Regions from separate parts of the Streptomyces sp. NPDC101151 genome, predicted to be linked through region 1. Evidence: riboswitches for the same ligand, from Rfam matches in the RefSeq annotation. Region 1 holds a riboswitch; each other region holds the start of a gene.

Region 1 (5,818 bases):
GCACCGACTTCCTGCTGCCCGACCGTGCGAAGGTCACGATGACCGCCCCCTTCATGCGCTCCTACACCGAACTGCTCGTGCGCACCTGCCACCGACGCGGCGCCCACGCCATCGGCGGCATGGCCGCCCAGGTGCCCAGCAAGGACCCGGCCGCCCACGAGGCGGCGCTCGCCAAGGTCCGACTGGACAAGGAGCGCGAGGCCGAAGACGGCTTCGACGGCTCCTGGGTCGCCCACCCCGGGCTCGTGCCCGTCTGCCGCGAGGTCTTCGACTCCGTCCTCGGCGACCGGCCGCACCAGCTCGACCGCACCCGGGACGACGTGGCGGTGACGGCCGCGGACCTGCTGTCCGTGCGCCGCATCAGCGGACCGCCCACGGCAGAGGGCGTGCGGACGAACATCGCGGTCGCCCTGCGCTACTTCGCCGCCTGGCTGCGCGGGCAGGGCGCCGTCGCGCTGAACGGCCTCATGGAGGACGCGGCCACGGCCGAGATCGCCCGGGTGCAGATCTGGCAGTGGCTGCGGCACCGCGTGATCGACCGGGACACGGTCCTCGGGATGCTCGACGAGGAACTCGTCGCTCTCGGCGCCGAGTACCCGTGGGCGCCGGTCGACGAGATCCGTGACCTCTTCGAACACACTGCACTGACCGGTGAGTTGCCGCTCTTCTTCACGCCGGACGCCTATGCCCGCCACCTCGTGCGCCGGACGGAGACCCGGTCATGAGCGGCGGCATCCGGCGCGTCGGAGTGGTCGGCGGCGGCCAGATGGGCGCGGGCATCGCCGAGGTGTGCGCACGGGCCGGGCTGGACACGGTGGTCTGCGAGGCCGACGCCACGGCCGCCCTCGCGGCACGGGGGCGTGTGGCCTCCTCGCTGGAGCGTGCGGTGCAGCGGGGCAAGCTGGAGCCGGCCGCCGCGCAGGACGCCCTCGCCCGCCTGGTGTTCACCGGCGATCTGGAGGACCTGGCGGACCGGGAGCTGGTCGTCGAGGCCGTCATCGAGAACGCGGAGGCCAAGACCGAGGTGTTCGCCGCCCTCGACAAGATCGTCGAGGACCCGGCGGCCGTTCTCGCCACGAACACCTCCTCGCTCCCCGTCATGCGCCTCGGAATGGCCACCGGTCGCGCCGACCGGGTCGTGGGACTGCACTTCTTCAACCCGGTGCCCGTACTGCCGCTGGTCGAGGTCGTGTCCTCGCTGCACACGGCACCGGAGACCCTGGCCGCCGTCGAGGACTTCGCCGCACGCACGCTCGGCAAGACGGTCGTCCACTCCCGGGACCGAGCGGGCTTCGTCGTCAACGCGCTGCTCATCCCGTACCTTCTGGCGGCCGTCCGCATGGCGGAGTCCGGCTTCGCCACGGCCGCCGACATCGACACCGGCATGGAGCTGGGGTGCGCCCACCCCATGGGGCCGCTCCGGCTCGCGGACCTGATCGGGCTGGACACCGTCGCCTCGATCGCCGAGTCGCTCTACGACGAGTTCCGGGAACCCCTCCACGCCCCTCCCCCGCTGCTCCAGCGGATGGTCGAGGCGGGACTGCTGGGCCGTAAGACCGGCCGCGGGTTCCACGTGTACGGCCAGGACTGAGCAGCCTGGCACCACTGGGCTGAGGGGCCCGGACCGCACCCGCCGGCCGAGGGAACCGGCGGGTGGACGCAGGGGAAGGGCGGGGGCGCACAGGCGACGCCTCCCGTCCGGCCGTCCGTGCCCGTCGTCCATCCCACCGTCCGAATGGTGGAGTGGGACTCCGGCCGCTCGCGCCACCGTCTAGGCTTGCCGGTGCAGCTGGTTCGCCCCGTCCGCCAGACGGGACGCGTCGTAAGAGGGAACCCGGTGGGAATCCGGGACTGCCCCGCAGCGGTGAGCGAGAACGACCGCCGTCATACGCACTGGGCCCGACGTACCGGGCCTGGGAAGCGACGGCCAGTAGGTGTCCTCCTCGGTGAGGACGTGCCCGCGAGTCCGAAGACCTGCCATCTGCCCGTGTGCGAAGCACTCGTACGCGGACATCCCGGTGACCCCGAGGGCGGGTCGGCGAACACACCGCACGGACGGCCACCGGTCGCTGCCGTCCGGTCCGTCACCCCTTCGCGCTCTCGTCCCGTCCCCGGGATCTCAGGGATCAATCTCGCGAAGGAGATCTCCGTGACCACCAAGCCCGCAGCCGCGGCAGCACGGGCCACCGTGTACGGCTACCCCCGCCAGGGACAGAGCCGGGAACTGAAGAAGGCGATCGAGGGCTACTGGAAGGGCCGCGTCACCGCCGCCGCCCTGGGCGCCACCGCCACCGAAGTGCGCCGTACGAACTGGCGGCAGCTCGCGGACGCCGGCATCGGCGAAGTGCCGACCGGCGACTTCTCGTACTACGACCACGTGCTCGACACCACCGTCATGGTCGGCGCGATCCCCGCACGCCACCGGGAGGCCGTCACCGCCGACCCGCTGGCCGGGTACTTCGCCATGGCGCGCGGCACGCAGGACGCGGCGCCGCTCGAGATGACCAAGTGGTTCGACACCAATTACCACTATCTCGTGCCCGAACTGGGTCCGGACACGGTCTTCTCGGGCAACTCGGCCAAGCAGGTCGCGGAGTTGCAGGAGGCCCTCGCGCTCGGCCTGACCGCGCGGCCCGTGCTCGTCGGTCCCGTCACGTACCTTCTCCTCGCCAAGCCCGCGCCCGGCGTGCCCGCGGACTTCGACCCGCTCACCCTGCTCGACCGACTGCTTCCGGTGTACGCCGAGGTCCTCACCGACCTGCGCGCGGCAGGCGCGGAGTGGGTGCAGCTGGACGAGCCCGCGCTCGTCCAGGACCGGACACCGGCCGAGCTGAACGCGGCAGCCCGCGCCTACCGCGACCTCGGTGCCCTCACGGACCGGCCGAAGCTGCTCGTCGCCTCCTACTTCGACCGCCTCGGCGACGCCCTGCCGGTACTCGCCAAGGCCCCGGTCGACGGCCTCGCCCTCGACTTCACCGAGTCGGCCGCCGCCAACCTGGACGCGCTCGCGGCCATCGGCGGGCTGGCGGGCAAGCGCCTGGTCGCCGGTGTCGTCAACGGCCGCAACATCTGGGTCAACGACCTGGAGAAGTCCCTCGCCACGCTCGGCACCCTCCTCGGCCTGGCAGACCGGGTGGACGTGTCGGCCTCCTGCTCCCTCCTGCACGTCCCCCTCGACGCCTCGGCGGAGCGGGACATCGAGCCACAGATCCGGCGCTGGCTCGCCTTCGCCCGGCAGAAGACCACCGAGATCGTCACGCTGGCCCGCGGGCTGACCCGCGGCCCGGACGCCATCGCCGCCGAACTGTCCGCCAACCGCGCCGACCTCGCCTCCCGGGCAGGCTCGCCCATCACGAGCGATCCGGCCGTCCGCGCCCGCGGCGCCGCCGTCACCGATACGGACGCCCGCCGTTCCCAGTCGTACCCCGAGCGGGCCGCCGCCCAGCGCTCCCACCTCGGCCTGCCGTTGCTGCCCACGACCACCATCGGCTCCTTCCCGCAGACAGGCGAGCTGCGCACCGCCCGTGCCGACCTGCGTGCGGGCCGGATCGACACGGCCGGCTACGAGGAGCGGATCAGGGCGGAGATCCAGGAGGTGATCGCCTTCCAGGAGAAGGCCGGCCTGGACGTCCTGGTGCACGGCGAGGCCGAACGCAACGACATGGTCCAGTACTTCGCCGAACAGCTCACCGGCTACCTCGCCACCCAGCACGGCTGGGTCCAGTCCTACGGCACGCGTTACGTCCGTCCGCCGATCCTGGCCGGGGACATCTCCCGCCCGGAACCGATGACGGTGCGCTGGACGACCTACGCCCAGTCCCTCACCCCTCGCCCGGTGAAGGGCATGCTCACCGGGCCGGTCACCATGCTCGCCTGGTCGTTCGTCCGTGACGACCAGCCGCTCGCCGACACCGCCCGCCAGGTCGCCCTCGCCCTGCGCGACGAGGTGAACGACCTGGAGGCGGCGGGCACTTCGGTGATCCAGGTGGACGAGCCCGCGCTGCGCGAGACACTGCCGTTGCGTGCCGCCGACCATGGCGCGTACCTGGCGTGGGCCACGGAGGCGTTCCGCCTGACCACCAGCGGCGTGCGGCCGGACACCCAGGTCCACACGCACATGTGCTACGCCGAGTTCGGCGACATCGTCCGGGCCATCGACGGCCTCGACGCGGACGTCATCAGCCTGGAGGCCGCCCGCTCCCATATGCAGGTCGCCCGCGAACTCGCCGCCTACGGCTACCCGCGCGAGGCCGGACCGGGCGTGTACGACATCCACTCCCCGCGGGTACCCGGGGCGGACGAGGCGGCCGAACTGCTGCGCCTCGGGCTCCGGGCCATCCCCGCCGAGCGCCTGTGGGTCAACCCCGACTGCGGGCTCAAGACCCGCGGTTGGCCCGAGGTGCGGACCTCCTTGGAGAACCTGGTCGCTGCGGCACGCACGGTGCGCGCGGAGCTGTAGCGGGCCATTCTCCGGTCACCGAGCCCCCCCCCCCGTCCGTTCTGGCCGGGGCGGGCGTGCATGGCTGCCGGGCATGCCCGTACCGTCGTACGCATTCGGTCCAGGACAACCCGCCGTGCGGCGGAAGCAGGAGGAGCAACCGCGTGACCAGCCGTGTCACCCTCATCTCACCAGCGACCACACCGTCACTGCGGCGGGCCCGCTTCGACGACGGCGACTCGATCGAGGAAAGTGCAGGGGCACGGGCCAGGTCGGCGGCCGGATCCCTGCCGCCTGCCGGCCGGGTCTTCGCCTCTCCCAGCGTGCGCTGCCGGGAGACAGCCTCCGCGCTCGGCCTCGATGCCTCACCGGACCCGGCACTGGCGGGCCTGGACATGGGCCGCTGGCGGGGGCGGACGCTGGAGGAGGTCGGTGCCGCCGAGCCGGAGGCGGTGGCCGGCTGGCTGGCCGATCCGGGGGCCGCACCGCACGGCGGAGAGTCGGTACGGGTGTTGTGCGCGCGGATCGCACGGTGGCTGGACACGACTGCTCTGGCCGACGACAGGACGGTCGCCGTGGTGGAGCCGGAGGTGGTGCGGGCCGTGGTGGTGCACGCGCTGGGCGCGCCCGAGGCCGCGTTCTGGCGTGTCGACGTCAGGCCGCTCACGGCGACGGAAGTCACCGGCCGGTCCGGCCGCTGGAACCTGCGGCTCGGACACGACCTCGCCCAGTCGGGGGAAGCAGCAGGTCGCTGACGCCGCTCACCATGATGGTTGCGCAGGCGGTCGCGTCCCGGTGGCGCCGCAGCGACTCCGCGACCGCGCAGCGCAGGCAGCCGGTGTCCGTGTCAGGGCGACCGCCTCAGGTCCGCCAGGAGCGATGTGGAACGGTCGGGGCTGTGGGGATGTGCGGCCACCGGGCTCCTCCGCTCCTGCACGCCGCGGGTGCTCGGGGGAACGCGAGAGGGCCCCCGGATGGTTCCGAGGGGCCCTGTCGTGTCCTGAAGGATTCAGTGTGCGGCCGGAATCGTCTGTCCACTCGCGGCGGTCGCGGGCTTCGGGTTCAGCAGGCGTTCGGCCAACTCGCCGAAGAGCAGACCGAAACCGCCCCACAGAACGGTCTGGATGGCCAGCGCCGAGAGCCGGAACCGCCACAGCAGAGCGGCCGGGAAGTCCTTCGGCACCTCGTCGACGACCGGCAGGAACCCATACGCCACCCCGATCACGACGACGAACGCCGCCACCGCGGCCACCGTCGCCCACCAGGCGCCCAGCGAGGGCGCGAGGCGCTTGCCCACCATGGTGGCGGCAATCGCCAGGAGCACGCTGAGCAGCATCATCAGGAAATACAGCGTGGTCCGCCTGCCGATGGTGTCCGGGT
Region 2 (5,818 bases), on a different contig from region 1:
ACGGCATCGTCATGGGCGGCGGTGTCGGCGTCTCCGCGCACGGCAGCGTCCGGGTCGTCACCGAGCGGTCCAGGATCGCCATGCCCGAGACCGGCATCGGCTTCGTCCCCGACGTCGGCGGCACGCATCTCCTCGCCCTCGCGCCGGGAGAACTGGGCACCCACCTCGCGCTGAACGGCACCCAGATCGGCGCAGCCGACGCCCTGCTGTGCGGCCTGGCCGACCACTACGTACCGTCCACGTCCCTCCGGCACCTCGTCGACGACCTCGCCGACCTGCCCGTACGAGACGTCCTGGCACGCCATGTGCGGCCCTCGCCGCCGGGCGAGTTGGCCGGACGGCGCGAGTGGATCGACACCTGCTACGCCGCCGACACGGTCGAGGAGATCATCCACCGGCTGCTCGCCCAGGGCGGCCCCGACGCGAAGGAGGCGGCCGAAACCCTGCTCGCCAAGTCGCCCACCTCGCTCAAGGTCACCCTCGTCGCCATGCGCCGCGCTCGGCGCCTCGGCCCGCTGGAGCGGGTCCTCGACCAGGAGTACCGCGTCTCCTGCGCGACCCTGAGCACAGCCGACCTGGTGGAGGGCATCCGCGCCCAGGTCATCGACAAGGACCGCAACCCGCACTGGTCCCCGGCCAGGCTCGCCGAGGTCACCGACGCCGACGTCGAACGCTTCTTCGCCCCCCTCGGCGACCGGGAGCTGGGGCTCGCCGGACCCGACGCCGCCACGGAGGTGGCCTGGTGAGCCGCACCATCGCCGTCATCGGACTCGGTCACATGGGCGGCCCCATGGCCGCCAACCTGGTCAAGGCCGTCCACCGGGTACCCGGCCACGACCTCGTGCCCGACGCCCTCGACACCGCGGCCACGGCCGGTGCCGAACCGGCCGGATGCGCGTCCGCCGCCGTGGCGGGCGCCGACGTGGTCGTCAGCATGCTCCCCGCGGGCCGCCACGTCCTCGACCTCTACGACGACAGGAGGGCGTGGGCGCCTTCGTCGACAAGCGACCGCCGGAATTCCGCCACCGCTGACCCGCTGGTCACCGGTCCGTCCACCTGGCGTGCCGGCTGGATGCCGCCAGGTGGACGCGGTCTTGGCCGGGCAGGCGGCACGCGGTACGGTCGGTGCGATATTGACGACGGCGAGACGGAAGCCGGTGGGAATCCGGCACGGTCGCGCCACTGTGTGCGAGACACCTTGGAAGAAGGGGTGTTTCGTGAGTCAGACCCGTGGCCGTCGTCCTGTGCACCACCGAGATGGGACGCGAACTCCCAGAGGAGGTCCTGCCATGGCGCAGACCGTCGCTCCGCCGACAGCCACTCCCGTTGTTCCCGCCACGCTGCCGCTGAAGGCGATAGCGCCGTGGGCGGTCTTCTTCGGCATCCTGATGCTGGTTCTGCTGTACTTCGTCGGCGCCGAGCAGGGCGCCACCTCCGTGTTCAGCGGCACGGACGTCCATGAGTGGGTGCACGACGCCCGTCACCTGCTCGGCTTCCCCTGCCACTGACGCGAGGGACGCCGCACTCTCATGAACTCCGCAACGGTAAGAAACCTCCTCGTGCGGGGCATGCTCGCCGGTCTGGCCGCCGGTGTGCTCGCTCTCGTCGTCGCCTACCTCCTCGGTGAGCCGAGCGTGGACAGGGCGATCGGCTTCGAGGACGCCCACTCCCACGAGCACGAGATGGAAGTCGTCTCCCGCTCCCTGCAGTCCACCGCCGGTCTGGCCACCGGTGTCCTCGTCTACGGGGTCGCCTTCGGTGGCATCGCGGCGCTCGCGTACTGCTTCGCGCTGGGCCGGGTGGGCCGCTTCAGCCCGCGGGCGACCGCGCTGCTGCTGTCGGTCTGTGCCCTGGTGGCCGTGTACGTGGTGCCGTTCCTGAAGTACCCGGCCAATCCGCCGTCGGTCGGTGACCCGGACACCATCGGCAGGCGGACCACGCTGTATTTCCTGATGATGCTGCTCAGCGTGCTCCTGGCGATTGCCGCCACCATGGTGGGCAAGCGCCTCGCGCCCTCGCTGGGCGCCTGGTGGGCGACGGTGGCCGCGGTGGCGGCGTTCGTCGTCGTGATCGGGGTGGCGTATGAGTTCCTGCCGGTCGTCGACGAGGTGCCGAAGGACTTCCCGGCCGCTCTGCTGTGGCGGTTCCGGCTCTCGGCGCTGGCCATCCAGACCGTTCTGTGGGGCGGTTTCGGTCTGCTCTTCGGCGAGTTGGCCGAACGCCTGCTGAACCCGAAGCCCGCGAACGCCGCGAGTGGACAGACGATTCCGGCCGCACACTGAATCCTTCAGGACACGACAGGGCCCCTCGGAACCATCCGGGGGCCCTCTCGCGTTCCCCGGACACCGACTCCCACCCCATCACAGGCAGGACACGGAGAACCTGCGTGCTGGGCGTGGATCAAACCCGGGCGAGGAGCGGAGGACCAGAGTGGCCAGACACCTTCAGCCGCGCCACATCATCCTCGGTGGCCGCGAGGCTGTGGCCCTCACGCCGGAGGAGTATGAGCAACTCGTCGCCAGCCGACGCCAGATCGGCGGCCAGAGCGCTCGCGTGCGCGTGCTCGCCCAGCAGGCGAAGCGGACCGAACAGCTCCTGCAGGACCTGGAGACGCTGATAGCCGCCCCGGCGGACGGCTGCCGCGAGCAGGCCGGGACGGCACCGACGGCGTCATCGCGGTCGTGCCCCGGCGAGGAGACCACGGAGCGGAACGCCGGCCCCGACTGTCTGCGCTGCGCCATAGCGGCGCTGCTGCGTCGTCACCGGGACCTGCCGTCCTGAACGGCGGTGCGGCCTCGGTCGACGCCCCGGAGATACGCCCGACTGTGCCCCGCGTCCACCGGATGCAGGGCACACAGGGCACACCCGTGCACTTCGGGTCGCACATGCGGTCGAAGCCCTTGTCCTTGTCGTTCGGGATGGCGCTGCTGGAGCCGTCGGACTCGCCGCTGCCCTGACCGGACGAGCGTCCGCCGGGGTCAGTCCGCACCGAGGGACAGACCCCGGCGGATCGCCTCCTCCACCGGCGAGCGGCTCGCGCCCGGGCGGTCCGGGTCGTACGGCAGCGCCGGGGACAGCGGCGGCTGCGCCATGAAACGGGGACGTGTGCCGTGGTGCGGCTGGGCCGCGTGCACCAGGAACGGATGGCAGAGGTACACATCGCCGGGACGGCCCGTGGCATGGGCGAGCGGCCGGTGCGAGGAGGCGTCGGCCACCCGAGGGCCCAGCTCGAGGAAGGAGGCGCCCTCCTCGCCGTACGGCTGGAGGATCCGGGGCACGTCCAGGTGGGAGCCGACCCGGATCCGTGTCGGGGCGTCGGCCACGGTGACCTCGCTGAACAGGAACAGCATCAACAGGGCGCGGTCCCGGGAGCGCAGGTTCGTGTGGTAGTGGGCCGCGCCGTCGGGCAGGTAACTGCCTTCGATGTGCCAGCCCGTGTCGCCGGGCTCGTCGGAGTGCGGGAAACGCAGGGGGAAGGTGCCCAGCGAGTAGCGCGGCTCCCACCGTCCGGGGCCGACGAGCGCGTCGAACGCCGTATGCAGCGCAGGGGAGTTGGCCGCCGCCGCGAACGGCCCCTGCGCCATTCCGCCGACCCGCACCACCGGATCCTGCCAGGTGCCCGGGTCTTGCGGGTCGTAGCCCGTCTCCCGCCACAGCAGCCGCGCGCAGTCCTCCGCGACCCGGGGCGGGAAGGCGCCCTCGATCCGCACGAAGCCGTCGGTCAGGAATCGCTCGACCAGTCCGTCGTCCATCGAGCCATCGTCGGTGATCGGCCGGCCGTACGGCATGTGGTTTTCTGCCGCCCGCCCTTTTGCCGTCCCTCACGATTCCGTCGCTCGTCTTTGCCGTACCGGCAATACGGCTGGCCCCCGGCCGGTGTGCCGTCGCACGCTGGCCGCACACCGAGGAGAGGCTGGCCACCATGGCGCACGACCACCACGCATCAGAGCACCGGCACGCGCACGGACATGGACACGGACATGACACCGACATCGACTGGAGTGAGATGGGCCCTTTGCTGGAGGCCCATGCGGAACTGTTCACCCCCGTCTACGAGCGGGCCATGGCCTGGCTGGCGAAGGAGGTGACCGAGCCGGGGCTGATCGTCGACGCGGGCAGCGGTCCCGGTGTCGTCTCCTGCCTGTTCGCCGAGGCCTTCCCCGGCGCGCGGGTCGTGGCCGTCGACGGGACCGAGCCGTTGCTGGAGCGAGCCCGCGCCCGCGCCGCGCGGCAGGGCGTGACCGACCGGTTCGACACCCTCGCCGGTGAACTGCCCGGCGTGCTGGACGAGTTGGACTATCCGGCCGATCTGCTGTGGGCCAGCCGCAGCCTGCACCATCTCGGCGACCAGCGCGCCGCACTCGCCGCGTTCGCCGCCCGGCTCGCCCCCGGCGGCACCCTGGCCCTCCTCGAAGGCGGCCTCCCCTCCCGCTTCCTGCCCCGTGACATCGGCATCGGGCGCCCCGGACTCCAGGCACGGCTGGACGTGGTGCAGGAGGAGTGGTTCGCGCGGATGCGCGCGGACCTGCCCGGCTCGGTCACCGAGACCGAGGACTGGGCGGCCCTGCTGACCTCCGCAGGTCTGAAGCACACCCGCACCCGCAGCTTCCTGCTCGACCTGCCCGCCCCGGCGACCGACCGGGCCCGCGACTACGTCGGGGCCGTCCTGTCCCGGCTGCGCGACGCGGGCACCGACGACATGGACGCCGAGGACCGGGCCACCCTGGACCGGCTCCTCGACCCGGCCGACCCGGCGAGCGTGCACCGCAGGCCCGACGTGTTCCTGCTGGGTGCGTACACCGTGCACACGGCGGTGCGCCCGGTCTAGCGGTGCGCCGGGTCTGGCGGTGTGCCCGGTCTGGCGGTGCGCCGGGTCTGGCGGTGCGCCGGGTCTGGCGGTGTGCCGGGTCTGGCGGTGTGCCGGGTCTGGCGGTGTGCCGGGTCTGGCGGTGTGCCGGGTCTGGCGGTGTGCCGGGTCTGGCGGTGCGCCGATCCAGGCGACCTGCTCCGACTGGCGCACGCTGAGGAGCAGACGCGCACCCCCGTCCTGGGCACCGTCGCGCTGCACGGGCTCGTCGGCGGGGCGTGGCGGCAGAAGGCGGTGACCCGGGGCGCCTTCGACCGGCAGGGCAGGCCCGTGCGGCCCGGGCCGGCGCCGACGGAGGAACGCATGGCCCTCGATCCGTCCGGCCGCCTCGCCCTGAGATCCGACGGGACGCTCGTCGCCACCTCGACGGGCGGGCGGCGCAAGGGAGTCGCGGGGGTGAAAGGGGAGGACCACCTGGTGGCGGGCGCCTTCAGCCCCGGCGGACGGTGTGCCGCCGTCGCCGACTTCCGGGGCCGGGTCACCCTGTGGGACGCGCGCACGTGGCGCCGCACGGCCGTGCTGCGGGCGGTCGGCTCCACGGTACAGCGGACGGCCCTGGCCTTCTCCGCCGACGGCTCGCTGGTCACGGCCGGCGCGCCCGACGGGTCCGTCGAGGTGTGGGAGACGGCCTCACCCCGCCTGCCGGCGGCCAGGCTCCCGGCAGGCGACGGACCGGTGCTGGCGCTCGGCCTCCCGCCGGACGGCGCGGAGCTGCACGTCGCGACCGCCCATCTGAGCGACCGTACGGTCCCGTTGGAGCCGCGCCGGGCCGCCGCCACGGTGTGCGCGCGGACCGGCGCGGGGCTGACCAGGTCGCAATGGCACCGCTACCTCCCCTCGGTGCCGTACCGCCGTACCTGCGACGGCACTTGACTTGGAGAGCGCTCCAAGTGATGGACTCCCTGTCCGTTCACCGACACACAGGGGGAAACCATGAACGACTCTCCGGTC
Region 3 (5,818 bases), on a different contig from region 1:
TGATCGCGTTCGTGAAGGACACGCTGATCTACATCGTCATCGCGGTGGCGATCATCTACATCCCGATCAAGCTGGGCGGGTTCGACGACATCTTCGCCAAGGCGGGCGACAAGTTCACCGCGGCGGGTGCGGGCGGTCTCGTACCGGCCCCCGCGGGCCAGTGGACGTACGCCACGCTGGCGCTCGGCTCGGCGCTCGCGCTGTTCATGTACCCGCACTCGATCACCGCGACGCTGTCGTCCAGGAGCCGTGAGGTGATCCGGCGCAACACCACGATCCTGCCGCTGTATTCGCTGATGCTGGGCCTGCTCGCGCTGCTCGGCTTCATGGCGATCGCGGCCGGGGTGAAGGTCACCAACGGGCAGCTGGCGATTCCGCAGCTGTTCGAGGACATGTTCCCGGACTGGTTCGCGGGCGTGGCCTTCGCGGCGATCGGCATCGGCGCCCTGGTGCCCGCGGCCATCATGTCCATCGCGGCGGCGAACCTCTTCACCCGCAACATCTACAAGGACTTCATCCGGCCCGACGCCACGCCCGAGCAGGAGACCCGGGTCTCCAAGCTGGTGTCGCTGCTGGTGAAGGTGGGTGCGCTGGTCTTCGTCCTGACGATGGACAAGACGGTCGCCATCAACTTCCAGCTGCTGGGCGGCATCTGGATCCTGCAGACCTTCCCGGCCCTGGTCGGTGGCCTGTTCACCCGGTGGTTCCACCGCTGGGCGCTGCTCGCCGGCTGGGCGGTCGGAATGATCTACGGCACGTTCGCCGCGTACGGGGTGGCCTCGCCGACCCAGAAGCACTTCGGCGGCTCCGCGAAGGAGATCCCGGGCATCGGTGAGATCGGTTACATCGGTCTCACGGCCTTCGTGCTGAACGTCGTCGTCACGGTGGTCCTGACCTTCGTCCTGAAGGCCGTGAAGGCCCCCGAGGGCCTCGACGAGACCAGGCCGGAGGACTACACGGCGGACGCCGGCGACGCGGGCGTCGAGGTGGAGCTTCCGCCGGCCACGGCAGGCGCCGGTCACTGAACCGCGCCCGAGGGGCACGGGCAACCCCACGCACCCCGCAGCGGGCCGCCGAGCACCACGGCGGCCCGCTGTTCGTGCCCGCCCGCCGTGGGGCCGCCGTCCGCCCAGCGCCCGATGCGCAGCGCCCCACCGCATCGGCGCCCGGAGGAGCCACGAACACCTCGGCCCCGTTCGCACACGCGCGCGGAACCGGAACCCCGTCCCCCACCTGGACGCCGTCCGGATCCCCACCTACGAGTTGACACTCTGAAGCCGCCGCAACACGCAACAGACACAACATCTGGGGGTGACACCACAGCCCGGCACTAGATGTATGCTCGTCCTCGCTGTCGTCGCAGGGGAATCCGGTGCGAATCCGGAACTGTCCCGCAACGGTGTACTTGCGTGTATCCGCACGCCTGTTCAGTCCGAGGACCTGCCGGCAGCGCGCGCCCGGCCGTCCGGTCCGGGTGCCTCCAGACGTCCGGGCTTCGTGGAGTGGGCCGGTGGACGCGACGCCGTGCGCGCTCGTGCTGCCCCCTGCCCTCCGCCAGGCCCCCGTGCCGAGCGAGGGAGAGCCCCACGTGACCATCGCGCCAGCCGAACCGGCTTCAGCCATCCAGGCGACGCAAGCCCCGGTGGACACCGACGGTCCCGGTGCCGCGCTGCTGCGGACCCTGACCGAGCTGACCGCCGACCTCCCCGACGCCGACCCCGGCCGCGTCGCCGCGGCCGCGCTGCGGGGCCGCTCCGCCCGGGCGGACGAGGCGGAGTTGCGCGAGCTGGCCACGGAGGCGGCCGCCGGCCTCATCTCCGAGGACCCCGCCTACTCCCGGCTGGCCGCCCGGCTGCTGACCGTCTCCATCCGCGCCGAGGCCGCCTCGCAGGGCGTCACGTCCTTCACCGAGTCCGTCGCCGTGGGGCACCGCGAGGGCCTGGTGGCCGACCGCACGGCGGAGTTCGTGCGGCTGCACGCCGAGCGTCTGGACGCGCTGGTCGACCGGACCGCCGACGACCGCTTCGGCTACTTCGGCCTGCGCACCCTGCACAGCCGCTACCTGCTGCGGCACCCCATCACCCGCAAGGTGATCGAGACGCCCCAGCACTTCATGCTGCGCGTCGCCGCGGGCCTCGCCGAGGACGACACGGCCCGCTCCGTGGACGAGGTCTCGGCGCTGTACGGGCTCATGAGCCGCCTCGACTACCTGCCTTCCTCCCCCACCCTCTTCAACTCCGGCACGCGGCACCCCCAGATGTCGTCCTGCTACCTCCTCGACTCCCCGCTGGACGAGCTGGACTCCATCTACGACCGCTACCACCAGGTCGCCCGCCTCTCCAAGCACGCCGGCGGCATCGGTCTGTCGTACTCCCGGATCCGCAGCCGCGGTTCGCTGATCCGCGGCACCAACGGGCACTCCAACGGCATCGTCCCGTTCCTGAAGACCCTGGACGCCTCGGTCGCCGCGGTGAACCAGGGCGGCCGACGCAAGGGCGCCGCAGCGGTGTACCTGGAGACCTGGCACTCCGACATCGAGGAGTTCCTGGAGCTGCGCGACAACACCGGTGAGGACGCCCGCCGTACGCACAACCTCAACCTGGCCCACTGGATCCCCGACGAGTTCATGCGCCGGGTCAACGCCGACGAGCAGTGGTCGCTGTTCTCCCCGGCGGACGTGCCGGAGCTGGTCGACCTGTGGGGCGCGGAGTTCGACGCCGCCTACCGCAAGGCGGAGGCGGACGGGCTGGCCAAGAGGACCATCCCGGCCCGCGACCTGTACGGCCGCATGATGCGCACCCTCGCGCAGACCGGCAACGGCTGGATGACCTTCAAGGACGCCTCCAACCGCACCGCCAACCAGACGGCCGAGCCCGGCCATGTCGTCCACTCCTCCAACCTCTGCACGGAGATCCTGGAGGTCACGGACGACGGGGAGACCGCGGTCTGCAACCTGGGGTCGGTCAACCTCGGCGCCTTCGTGAGCAACGGGGACATCGACTGGGAGCGCCTCGACGAGACGGTCCGCACGGCCGTCGCCTTCCTCGACCGCGTGGTCGACATCAACTTCTACCCGACCGAGCAGGCGGGCCGCTCCAACGCCAAGTGGCGCCCGGTGGGCCTGGGTGCGATGGGCCTGCAGGACGTCTTCTTCAAGCTGCGTCTGCCCTTCGACTCCCCCGAGGCCAGGGCCCTGTCCACCCGGATCGCCGAGCGCATCATGCTCGCCGCGTACGAGGCCTCCGCCGACCTGGCCGAGCGCAACGGCCCGCTGCCGGCCTGGGAGAAGACCCGGACGGCCAAGGGTGTCCTGCACCCGGACCACTTCGACACCGAGCTGAACTGGCCTGAGCGCTGGGCGGCCCTGCGCGAGCGGATCGCCGCGGTCGGCATGCGCAACTCGCTGCTGCTCGCGATCGCCCCGACCGCGACCATCGCCTCCATCGCGGGCGTGTACGAGTGCATCGAGCCGCAGGTCTCCAACCTGTTCAAGCGTGAGACGCTGTCCGGCGAGTTCCTCCAGGTCAACTCCTACCTGGTGCAGGACCTCAAGGACCTGGGCGTGTGGGACGCGCGCACCCGTGAGGCGCTGCGCGACTCCAACGGCTCGGTGCAGGACTTCGCGTGGATCCCGGCGGACGTGCGGGCGCTGTACCGCACGGCGTGGGAGATCCCGCAGCGCGGTCTGATCGACATGGCCGCGGCCCGTACCCCGTTCCTGGACCAGTCGCAGTCCCTGAACCTGTTCCTGGAGACGCCGACCATCGGCAAGCTCTCCTCGATGTACGCGTACGCCTGGAAGTCGGGCCTGAAGACGACGTACTACCTGCGCTCCCGCCCGGCGACCCGGATCGCCCGCGCGGCCCAGGCGCAGACGCAAGCGACCATCCCCGTCCAGCAGGCGGCCGACCCCGACGCCGTCGCCTGCTCCCTCGAGAACCCCGAGTCCTGCGAGGCCTGCCAGTAATTCCCGCCCGCCACCCGACCGCCACCCCTGGAGGACGGCGCTTCGCGCCGACGACAATGACTCGTAACACCAACCTGCTCGACCCGGGCTTCGAGCTGACTCTCCGCCCGATGCGCTACCCCGACTTCTACGAGCGCTACCGCGACGCCATCAAGAACACCTGGACCGTCGAGGAGGTCGACCTCCACTCGGACGTCTCCGACCTCGCGAAGCTGACGCCGGCCGAGCAGCACCTGATCGGCCGTCTGGTGGCCTTCTTCGCGACGGGCGACTCGATCGTCGCGAACAACCTGGTGCTGACGCTGTACAAGCACATCAACTCCCCGGAGGCGCGCCTCTACCTGTCGCGCCAGCTGTTCGAGGAGGCCGTGCACGTCCAGTTCTATCTGACGCTGCTCGACACCTACCTCCCCGACCCGGAGGACCGCGCCGCCGCCTTCGCGGCCGTGGAGAACATCCCGTCCATCCGTGAGAAGGCCGGGTTCTGCTTCAAGTGGATCAACGAGGTGGAGAAGCTGGAGCGCCTGGAGTCCAAGGCGGACCGCCGGCGCTTCCTGCTCAACCTCATCTGCTTCGCCGCGTGCATCGAGGGCCTGTTCTTCTACGGCGCCTTCGCGTACGTCTACTGGTTCCGCAGCCGGGGTCTGCTGCACGGTCTCGCCACCGGCACCAACTGGGTGTTCCGCGACGAGACCATGCACATGTCCTTCGCCTTCGACGTGGTCGACACCGTCCGCAAGGAGGAGCCGGACCTGTTCGACGACGAGCTGCAGCAGCAGGTCACCGACATGCTGGCGGAGGCCGTCGAGGCCGAGCTGCAGTTCGCGCGCGACCTGTGCGGTGACGGCCTCCCGGGCATGAACACCGAGTCCATGCGGCAGTACCTGGAGTGCGTCGCCGACCAGCGCCTCACGCGCCTCGGCTTCGCCCCGGTGTACGGCTCGGAGAACCCGTTCTCCTTCATGGAGCTGCAGGGCGTTCAGGAGCTGACGAACTTCTTCGAGCGCCGCCCGTCGGCGTACCAGGTCGCGGTGGAGGGCACCGTCGACCTGGACGAGGACTTCTGAGCCTCCTTCTCCCGCTGGTTCCCTGTGCGGTTCTCCTGGGCCTCCCTGAGCTGCCGGTCGATGCGCCTGTCGCGCACGATGCCGAGCACGGACGGGAGGACCAGGAGGACCAGGATGCCGAGCGTGACGAGCATTCCGATCAGGCCTTCGATCTGGTTTCCGTTCATGTCACTACTGTCGCGCTGAATACTCCTTACCGGGAGTGGCAGGACTGCCGTACACCATCGATTTACTGCCAGCGGTGAGGCACACTGGCCCCATGCTGAAAAACGTGGCGGCCGTGCTGCTCGACGGCGTGCATCCCTTCGAGCTGGGCGTGGTGTGCGAGGTGTTCGGCATCGACCGCAGCGACGAGGGCCTGCCGGTGTACGACTTCGCCGTGGTCTCGGCCGAGAGCGAGACGCTGAGCACCCATGTCGGCGGGCTCACCGTGTCGACGCCGTACGGCCTGGACCGGCTGGAGGAGGCCGATCTGATCGCGGTGCCGGCCGGGAGCGACTACGTCAGCCGGGAGTACCCGCCCGCGCTGCTCGACGCCCTGGTGCGGGCCGTGGAGCGGGGCACACGGGTGCTGAGCGTGTGCTCGGGCGTCTTCGTGCTCGGCGCCGCCGGGCTGCTCGACGGGCGGCGGTGCAGTGTGCACTGGCGGCAGGCCGAGGAGCTGGCGGTGCGCAATCCCCGGGCGATCATCGAGCCCGATGTCCTGTACGTCGACGAGGACCCGGTGATCACCTCCGCCGGCACCGCGGCCGGTATCGACGCCTGTCTGCACCTCGTACGCAAG

The links. A riboswitch is a leader RNA that binds a small molecule or an ion and turns the genes downstream of it on or off. The one in region 1 is predicted to bind cobalamin.
Region 2: another riboswitch for cobalamin. It lies ahead of ACIRU3_RS46790 (CbtB-domain containing protein); the one in region 1 lies ahead of metE (5-methyltetrahydropteroyltriglutamate--homocysteine S-methyltransferase).
Region 3: another riboswitch for cobalamin. It lies ahead of ACIRU3_RS35520 (ribonucleoside-diphosphate reductase subunit alpha); the one in region 1 lies ahead of metE (5-methyltetrahydropteroyltriglutamate--homocysteine S-methyltransferase).

What each region holds. Positions count from the first base shown of each region.
Region 1 is NZ_JBIWPP010000014.1:3,453-9,270, reverse strand. Features, by position in the region: gene aceB (malate synthase A) at 1-725, shown strand, start outside; gene ACIRU3_RS24705 (3-hydroxybutyryl-CoA dehydrogenase) at 722-1,591, shown strand; cobalamin riboswitch at 1,774-1,997, shown strand; gene metE (5-methyltetrahydropteroyltriglutamate--homocysteine S-methyltransferase) at 2,150-4,459, shown strand; gene ACIRU3_RS24695 (histidine phosphatase family protein) at 4,603-5,193, shown strand; gene ACIRU3_RS24690 (CbtA family protein) at 5,448-5,818, opposite strand, start outside.
Region 2 is NZ_JBIWPP010000084.1:952-6,769, forward strand. Features, by position in the region: gene ACIRU3_RS46780 (enoyl-CoA hydratase/isomerase family protein) at 1-746, shown strand, start outside; partial or broken gene ACIRU3_RS46785 (NAD(P)-binding domain-containing protein) at 779-976, shown strand; cobalamin riboswitch at 1,104-1,253, shown strand; gene ACIRU3_RS46790 (CbtB-domain containing protein) at 1,290-1,508, shown strand; gene ACIRU3_RS46795 (CbtA family protein) at 1,530-2,282, shown strand; gene ACIRU3_RS46800 (hypothetical protein) at 2,431-2,781, shown strand; gene ACIRU3_RS46805 (phytanoyl-CoA dioxygenase family protein) at 2,979-3,752, opposite strand; gene ACIRU3_RS46810 (class I SAM-dependent methyltransferase) at 3,923-4,828, shown strand; gene ACIRU3_RS46815 (WD40 repeat domain-containing protein) at 4,952-5,740, shown strand; gene ACIRU3_RS46820 (SDR family oxidoreductase) at 5,801-5,818, shown strand, end outside.
Region 3 is NZ_JBIWPP010000028.1:82,615-88,432, reverse strand. Features, by position in the region: gene mctP (monocarboxylate uptake permease MctP) at 1-1,025, shown strand, start outside; cobalamin riboswitch at 1,326-1,463, shown strand; gene ACIRU3_RS35520 (ribonucleoside-diphosphate reductase subunit alpha) at 1,589-3,967, shown strand; gene ACIRU3_RS35515 (ribonucleotide-diphosphate reductase subunit beta) at 4,024-5,034, shown strand; gene ACIRU3_RS35510 (hypothetical protein) at 4,947-5,201, opposite strand; gene ACIRU3_RS35505 (helix-turn-helix domain-containing protein) at 5,294-5,818, shown strand, end outside.